Regions from separate parts of the Methylophilus sp. Q8 genome, predicted to be linked through region 4. Evidence: predicted binding sites of a transcription regulator. Region 4 holds the regulator's gene; each other region holds the start of a gene.
What was found. The regulator sigma-54, encoded in region 4, starts transcription at its own class of promoters, with help from an activator protein. The targets are predictions, from matches to a motif close to TGGCACNNTTCCTGCT.
Positions count from the first base shown of each region.

Region 1: the regulator sigma-54 is predicted to act here: its motif matches at 1,054-1,069, upstream of GQ52_RS05350 (SfnB family sulfur acquisition oxidoreductase).
Region 2: the regulator sigma-54 is predicted to act here: its motif matches at 1,316-1,331, upstream of GQ52_RS04635 (circularly permuted type 2 ATP-grasp protein).
Region 3: the regulator sigma-54 is predicted to act here: its motif matches at 689-704, upstream of GQ52_RS08000 (LLM class flavin-dependent oxidoreductase).

Region 1 covers NZ_JUHE01000001.1:1,103,931-1,106,135, forward strand. The annotation lists gene GQ52_RS05350 (SfnB family sulfur acquisition oxidoreductase) at 1-971, opposite strand, end outside; gene msuE (FMN reductase) at 1,418-1,993, shown strand; gene sfnG (dimethylsulfone monooxygenase SfnG) at 2,034-2,205, shown strand, end outside.
Region 2 covers NZ_JUHE01000001.1:943,798-946,002, forward strand. The annotation lists gene GQ52_RS04625 (serine/threonine-protein kinase) at 1-124, opposite strand, end outside; gene GQ52_RS04630 (YicC/YloC family endoribonuclease) at 284-1,189, shown strand; gene GQ52_RS04635 (circularly permuted type 2 ATP-grasp protein) at 1,375-2,205, shown strand, end outside.
Region 3 covers NZ_JUHE01000001.1:1,639,597-1,641,801, forward strand. The annotation lists gene pyrF (orotidine-5'-phosphate decarboxylase) at 1-523, shown strand, start outside; gene GQ52_RS08000 (LLM class flavin-dependent oxidoreductase) at 775-1,839, shown strand; gene GQ52_RS08005 (LLM class flavin-dependent oxidoreductase) at 1,859-2,205, shown strand, end outside.
Region 4 covers NZ_JUHE01000001.1:1,212,100-1,214,304, forward strand. The annotation lists gene tyrS (tyrosine--tRNA ligase) at 1-501, shown strand, start outside; gene GQ52_RS05860 (RNA polymerase factor sigma-54) at 548-2,095, opposite strand; gene lptB (LPS export ABC transporter ATP-binding protein) at 2,102-2,205, opposite strand, start outside.

The DNA of each region.
Region 1 (2,205 bases), 110 kb from region 4:
CGTTGCGCTTCGTCTATGTATTCCCCGGCGCGCGCCAACAAAGCTTCAGTCGCGTGTAAACGAATCTGCAAATCGCCAATGTCTTTAATGGTATGTGGATCTTCGTAACCATGCTCCAGGTCAGTATCAATCCACGGGCGGGTATGGTTGCGGACAAAATGCAGCGTATCCTTGAACGCGGCGCGCGCAATGCCGGTATCTACCGCGGCCTGGATAATTTGTGCTACCGGACCCATGGCCGTCGGGCGGTCGAACGCCAAATGGTGTGGCAACACATACTCGCTGGGCACAAAGATATTTTCCAGCAGGGTGGTACCGCTGGCCGTCGTGCGTTGACCAAAACTGGACCAGTCATCAATGATGGTCAGGCCTTCTGCCCCGGCCGGTACAAAAGCCACCACGGTATTGTCGTGCTCATCCTTGGCCACTACCGGTACCCAGTCAGCCAGCAAAGCGCCAGAAGAATAGAATTTTTTGCCGTTTAAGAAGTAGCCGCTGTTGGTAGGTGTCAGTTTGGTTTTGACATCATTGACACTGCGGGTGCCGATTTCAGAAAACGCATTGCCAAAGCGTACGCCTTGCAGCACCAGCTCATAAAAAAACTTTTTCTGGAAGTCCGTGCCGTCCAGGCGCAGGCCTTCCACCATATACAAGTGGTTTTGCGGAATCTGCCCGATGCTGGGATCGGCTTCTGCCACCGTAGCAATGACTTCGGCCAGGGTTTTGTTCGACACAAACGCGCCGCCATATTCTTTCGGCACAGTAATGCCCCACAAGCCGCTGCTGGAGAATAAATCCAGTTCCTTGCGCGGCAGGCGTCTTTCTTTGTCACGCGTAGCGGCTTCTTTGGCGATTTCACTCGCGACTTGTTTGGCCACGGCAATCGCTTCGGCGTCACTGGTGATCACGTGCGCCGGTTGGCGCGGCGGGTGCTCGGGCAAATGCGCAATCTTGCTTGCATGTGCAGTCATATTGAATCCTTGTCAAAGTAAAGGTTGGGAATAAAGGCGCAGTGTTTCCATTAAAAAGCGGCTGCGCGTTGCCTTACTGCATTGCATTTAATATGCCAATTGTTAAGTGATTGAATTTAAACGATAAGGTTGGATTATGGGTTGTTGCACGCCTCTACAGAAACAGTTTTCTGCTGAATGCCTGCTGATTAATCAGCAATCGCACGTTGCCACAAGGTTATTTGAGCTCGACCTGCCTGCTGCATTTTGAGAAAAGTTGCTGATATATCAGCAGTGCATCAGCAAAACTAGCCTGAATTCAACACGTTGAAAATCATAAAAAACATCATAAGTATTTGATATTTATAATTAATTTAATCTGGCATGGATGCTGCTAATAGTATTGGTGAGCTGGCCTGCCTGCGATTGAACACACAAAGCGGCAGCAGCAACCTTAATTAGGAGTCATGATGAGCCGTCCGTTAAAAGTCACTGCCGTTTCCGGCAGCTATAAGTTGCCTTCCAGAACCGCTGCGCTGGTGGAAGCAATCACCCAAAAACTGGGGCAGCAATTGCCTATTGATCTGCATGTGATCGAGTTAAGTGAAATAGGCAGCAGCCTGGTCGCTTCTTACGACCCCAAAGCGCTGCCAGTGAAAGTGCAAAAAGATATCCAGGCCATTGAAACGGCTGACCTGCTGGTCGTGGCGACGCCGGTCTACCGCGCGTCTTATACCGGCTTATTCAAACACTTGTTTGACCTGGTCGATTATGAGGCCTTGGTCGATGTGCCGGTATTGCTGGCGGCGACCGGTGGCAGCGAGCGCCATGCCTTGATCATTGATCATGAGTTGCGCCCATTGTTCAGCTTCTTTCAGGCGCTGACCTTGCCGATTGGTGTCTATGCCACCGAAGCAGATTTTGAAAACTACCAGGTGAAAAACGAGGCGGTCACTGCCCGTATTGCATTGGCGGTGGAGCGTGCCTTGCCATTGCTCAAGCATAGAGAGCTTGTGAATAAAGACCGTTTGCTGGCGGTATAAGCCACGCAATGATTTGCCGAACATTATTTGGAGAGCGATGATGAGTACAGAAAATATTAAATTTGCCTACTGGGTGCCTAACGTTAGCGGTGGCCTGGTGGTTAGCAATATCGAACAGCGCACCAGCTGGGATATCGACTACAACCGCAAGCTGGCACAAATTGCCGAGAATGCCGGGTTTGAATATGCCTTGAGCCAGATCCGTTTTACCG
Region 2 (2,205 bases), 270 kb from region 4:
TTTGCGGATCCTGCGCCAGATAGACGAAACTGAACCCGCCCAGACTCAGCACCCGTGTAATGGTGTAGTCATGCAGCGCAGTGCCTACCGGCAAGGCAAAATCGAATTTATTAGAAAGCTTCACTAGCGCTTTAACGTCACAATCATGGCTTTTATTAAGGGAAACGCCGAATTAAGTGGCTTGCCGTCTCTGCCATCAAACCGGGTTTCTTTTATCTGTACGCTATTTTCGCATATCGATAGCGCATTTGATACAATCGTCCAGTTTGCCCGGAGCGCGATAATGACTGCCAACAAAACCACAGAAAAAGAAACCAAAAACGCACACCCCATTTTAAGCATGACCGGCTTTGCCGCAAGTGAAGCCCGTTTTCCGGGCGGCCTGTTGCTGATCGAACTGCGTGCAGTGAATCATCGCTACCTCGAGCTCAACGTCAAAATTGAAGACAGTTTGCGCCAGTTTGAAGCGCTGATACGCGAACAACTGCAAACCCGGCTCGGCCGTGGCAAAGTCGAATGCCGCATGAGCCTCAAGAGTGATAGCGCAGCCACCACCCTGGCGCTCAACCCGGCCATGGTGGCGCAAATTGCACAAACGCTCAAAGACCTGCAACAGCATTTTCCGCAAGCGCAACCGATCAACCTGGTCGATGTCTTCAAACTACCCGGCGTCTTGCAAACCGAAGCGGTGGATGCCGAAGCCATGGCACAAGGCGTACAAAACGGCCTGTCACGCGGCATTGATGAACTGATTGCTGCTCGCCAGCGCGAAGGTGAAAAGCTCAAACAGGTATTGCTCGATCGCCTGCAAGGCGTGCGTGAACAAATCAGCATTGTTAAACCACTGCTGCCGACGCTGGTGAGCCAATACCAGGACAAACTGACCGCCAAACTGCAAGAGGCCATGCAGGCCGATGACGACCGTGTGCGCCAGGAAATCGTGCTTTACGCGCAACGCATTGATGTAGACGAAGAGTTGGCACGCTTGCAATCCCATATCACCGAAATGGACCGCATCCTCAATGCCGGTGGCGCCATGGGTAAGAAACTGGATTTCCTGATGCAGGAAATGAACCGCGAAGCCAATACCCTGGGCTCAAAATCGGTGGCCATCGAAACCACACAAGTGTCTATGCAGCTGAAAGTACTGATCGAACAAATGCGCGAGCAGATTCAGAACATCGAGTAAGCGGCTTAAATGTAAAACGGCACTGCACCAAAATCGTGACGCCAAAACGCACCGCAATGGTGCGTTTTGCTTTGGTAGCAACAGCTAAAAAACAATAACAATATGATTTAAAACACTATTCTTTGCTGGCACACGGCTTGCTCTTATTTAATTGAATTTTACAAGTAAGGCAAAGGTCCAGCATCATGACGCAATCGGCCAAACAGTTTTTTGATGAAATGCAGGGCTATGGGGGCAATGTACGTGCCATCTATCAGGCGTATAACCGCTGGTTAAGCGATGTACCGACACAACAGCTGGCAGCCAAGCGAGCGGAAGCTGAAGTATTGTTTCGTCGTGTCGGGATTACGTTTAACGTCTATGGCGAAGAGGATGGTGCCGAACGTTTGATCCCGTTTGACGTGATTCCGCGCATGATCTCCGCCAGCGAGTGGGCACACCTGGCCAAAGGCGCCGTGCAACGCGTGCGCGCATTGAATATGTTTCTGCATGATATTTATCATGAGCAGGAAATCATCAAGGCCGGCATCGTCCCCAATAGTATTTTAAGCAACTCACAATACCGGCCGGAAATGGTAGGCGTCAATGTGCCTAACCAGGTGTATGCACACGTCGCCGGTATCGACCTGGTACGCACCAGTGAGTCGCAGTTTTATGTGCTGGAAGATAACTTGCGCACCCCTTCTGGTGTGTCTTACATGCTGGAAGACCGCAAAATGATGATGCGGCTGTTTCCGGATTTATTTAAAAAATACCCGATTGCACCGGTCGAGCATTATCCGCATGTATTACTCAATAATTTGCGTTCAGTAGCCCAAACTGGGGTCACTGACCCGACCGTGGTACTGCTTTCACCAGGCGCTTATAACAGCGCCTACTTTGAACATGCCTTCCTCGCCCAGCAAATGGGCATCGAACTGGTGGAAGGCCAGGACTTGTTTGTCCGCAATAACGCCGTCTACATGCGCACCACGCAAGGCCCGCAAAGGGTGGACGTGATTTACCGCCGCATTGAC
Region 3 (2,205 bases), 430 kb from region 4:
TGCCCAGTATGCCAAAGAAGCCTTTGAGCGTTATCAGGCCGATGCGGTGACGATTAATCCATACATGGGCTTTGATAGTGCGGTGCCTTTTCTGGCTTATGCGGATAAAGGTGTGATTTTCTTGTGCCGGACATCTAACGCGGGGGCCGGTGATTTTCAGGATTTGCTGGTTGACGGTGAGCCTTTATACCTGCACGTGGCCAGAAAAATTGCTGATGAGTGGAATCAGGCGAATAACTGTTTGCTGGTGGTAGGTGCAACCTGGCCGGAGCAGATGGCCAGGTTACGCGCGGTTGTCGGCGATATACCCTTCCTGGTGCCTGGTATTGGCGAACAGGGCGGTGATTTGCCCAAGATTCTGCATGCTGGTCAGACGGCTGGTGGACATGGCCTTATCCTGAGTGCGTCCAGAGCGATTCTCTACGCCAGTCAGCACGCTGACTTTGCCGAGCAAGCCAGGGCCTCGGCGCTGCGTTACCTTGAGTTGATCAGGCTTGCACAATCTTCTGCAGGCATCTTGTAGTTGTAATAACAACACTTAAAGTAGGGGAAATGTTTGCATGGCAACAATGCTGTTGCATTTGCGGCTTTTCCTGCTGGTGTGTCTACATTTGTTGAATGTTTAATTGTTTTTAATATTCATATAGATAGCACTATTTATCACTTCCGTACCAACCCATAAAACAGTTGGCACGGAACATGCCAATACATCTTCGTAGGTGCATATTTGCAACGGGCAGGCACCAGCTGCTTGCACAACGAAGGAGAAACATTTTGGCTAATCAATTTTATTGGCAATTACCCACTTCAGGCGATGCGCGCTATGGCAATGCGACCAGGCAGCGCCGCGGTGAAGCCTCTGATCCCAACTATCCCGTATTCGGTAACGGCGTGACTGACCCGCGTCGCAATGCGTTCAGCTATTTCGATTACATCCACCAGGTCACCAAAGCGGCTGACCTTTCCGGTTTTAATGGCATTTTTATTCCAGATAATCCAGATGGCGAAGAGCCGTGGATTGTCGCGGGCTACGTCGCACGCAGCACGCAGCGTTTGAAATTGCTGACCCAGTTTGATGCTTCACGCGGTTCTGCCGTCTATGCGGCCAAAAACGCGGTCAGTTTCCAGCGCTATACCGGTGGCAGGTTTGCCTGGCATATCACTGAAGGCAGCCAGGAAGAGCGCATCCGCAAGCAATTGGGTGACTTTGTCCCCAAGCAGGATATTTTGGCGCGCATTGATGAATTCATCACCGTGGCAAAAGGCGTGTTAACGACCTTCCCGTTTAATTTTGTCGGACGTTTTTTTGAAGTGCAGGATGGCGGTTTTCAAGGGCCTTTGTCTGACCGTCAAGTGCCAAGCATTTATTTGGGTGGCAACAGCACAGAACAGCTTGAGCTATCCGCAAAGCATGCAGATGTGCATGTGCTGGATGCTGTGGAACATGATGCCATTGCGCAGCAAATTGCCGCGTATCGCCAGATTGCACAAGGCCGGGCAGTCGACTTTGCCTTGCGCATAGACGTGCTGGCCCGTGAAACGCGTGAAGAAGCGCTGGAGGATGCCAAACGTTTCCTGAATCAAACCGAGGCTGCTATTCCCGCCGATGACTCTCCATTGTTGTGGCCAGGCTTCTCTGAGCAACATACGGGCGCCAAAGCTTCACTGATTGGTAGCTATGACGAAGTGGCGACCGCCTTGGCGGCTTACGCACATTTGGGCGTGACGCAATTTGTACTGGCCGCCGTGCCGCATTTTGAAGAGGCTTATCGTGTAGGCACGCATGTGTTGCCGCTGGTCCGCCAGTTAACTAATCCTGCGCAAAAGCAAGCCGCTTAGGACTTATAAGGAGAAAATAATGAGCATAGATGTTTTTTGGAGAATTCCAACCCACGGCGAGCCAGGGTCACACCGGGCGCGTGATCCTTTCCGTGGTGACTGGTTTCCTGGCAATGACAACAAGACCTTGAGTGGCCTGGGTGGCGGTGGTGACGATGGCTTCACCTATATCGACTACCTGGCAGAAATTGCACGTGCCGCTGAAATTTCCGGCTTCCAGGGCGGTTTGATTCCCTCTTTCCCGAATACGGATGAGCCTTGGGTTATTTCTGCATTCCTGGCCCGCGAGACGAAAAATTTCCGCTTCATGATTCCGTTCCAGCCTGGGTTTCTTAACCCGGTGGTGGCTGCGCGCATGACCGCCAG
Region 4 (2,205 bases):
AACTATATTGGTATCAGCGAAGCGCCTGAGACGATTTTTGCCAAAATCATGTCGGTTTCTGATGAACTGATGTGGCGTTACATCGACTTGCTGTCATTTGCCACCCTGGAAACTATCGCCCAGTGGAAAGCACAAGTGGCTGCTGGCGACAATCCGCGTAATATCAAGGTCGGTTTTGCGCAGGAGATCGTCGCCCGTTTCCACGGCCAGGCGGCGGCTGAAAAGGCCCTGCAAGACTTCCAGACCCGTGCCAAAGGCGGGATTCCTGATGATGTGCCTGAGGTGGCAGTGGCGATTGACGGTGATAGCATCAGTATCAGCCAGTTGCTCAAGCAGGCGGGTCTGGTGGAAAGCACCAGTGAAGCCATGCGCGCCGTGCAACAAGGCGGCGTGAAGCTGGATAGCGTAAAAGTTGATGATAAAAACCTGTCACTGGCAAAAGGGGTGACCGTGGTGGCACAAGTCGGCAAGCGCAAGTTTGCCAAAATCACCATCCAGTAAACATGTGTTACTGATTAAAAAAGGCCGCATTTGCGGCCTTTTTGGTTTACAGCGATTTGCGTAAGTTGGCCGGTGGAATATTCAGCGATTCGCGGTATTTGGCAATGGTGCGGCGCGCAACCACAATGCCTTGCTGCGCCAGCGTATCGGTGATTTGATTGTCGGACAATGGTTTTTTCTGGTTCTCTTCAGCGACCATTTGTTTGATCAGGGCGCGAATGGCGGTTGCAGAGCATGAGCCGCCCGCATCGGTGGCAACTGAGCTGCCAAAAAAGTATTTAAGTTCAAATACACCGCGTGGCGTGAGCATATACTTATGCGTTGTCACGCGAGAAACCGTGCTTTCATGCAAGTCGAGCTCTTCGGCAATTTCGCGCAATACCAGGGGCCGCATGGCAATTTCACCATGTTCAAAGAAATTGCGCTGTCTGTCCACAATCGCTTGCGACACACGCAAGATGGTAGAAAAGCGTTGCTGGATATTTTTAATCATCCATTTGGCTTCCTGCATCTGGCTCTGCAGATATTGGCCGGAGCTTTCACGGTTGCGCTTGAGGATATCTGCATACAACTGATTGATACGCAATTTGGGGATCACGCCATCATTGAGCGATGCCATCCAGATGCCTTTGATTTTTTTGACCACGACATCGTGCTGGATAAAGTGGTCATGGCTAAAGGTCGCAAACTCGTTGCCTGGCTTGGGATTTTGCTGGCGAATCAGGTGTTGCGCGCCTTTGAGCGCGGCTTCGTCGCAAGTGAGTACCTTGCGCAATTTGACAAAGTCTTTGTTGGCGAGCAATGCCAGGTGATCTTTGGCAATCGCCATCGCAATACGCAAATAAGGTGTCTCAGGCGGCAGTACTTGCAGTTGTAGCAAGATGCATTCACGCAGGTCACGTGCGCCGACGCCGATCGGATCCAGGTTCTGGATCAATTTCAGTGCGGTTTCCAGCTCCAGTAACTCAATTTCCAGCTCTGGCGGCAACAGGTCGACAATCTCTTGTAAATCCTGCTCTAAATAACCATCATCGTTAATGCTGTCGAGCAAAAATTTCACCAGATCCATGTCACGCTTGGATAGATGTGCCAACTGCATCTGGTTGATCAGGTGCTCGCGCAGACTGATATTGTTGGCGTCCTGGCGAGAGAAGTCACTATCTTCATCATCGAGGTTGTTGCGGCCCGCTTCGTCCCAGTTGCTGGCACTGCCAAACTCTTCGTAGTCATCTTCAAACTCGGGCGGCGTGAATTCTTCATTCAGATTCGGTTGTTCGCCTTCAGTGCCGCTCGTTTCGTCACGTGGTTCATCACGCAGACTCTCTGCAGGAGGAGTGAGGTCGTTTTGGGTAGCGACATCAAATGAACTTGCATCCACCTGCTCTGTGTCTGTCGAGCTGGTGGCCAATGGCGAGTTATCTTCAAATTCTCCTTCTTCGCCGTCAGCCATTTCCAGCAGCGGATTTTCCTGCAGGATGGTTTCCAGCTCCTGGCTTAACTCCAGCGTGGACAACTGCAACAGGCGGATGGACTGCTGAAGTTGCGGGGTGAGCGCCAGGTTTTGTGAGATGCGTAATTGCAGGTTTTGCTTCATATCAGGTTACAGCCTAAAATTCTTGCCCAGATAGACTTCACGTACGCCTTCGTTCTGAATGATTTCGTCTGGCGTGCCTGCGGCAAACACAGCGCCTTCATTAACGATAT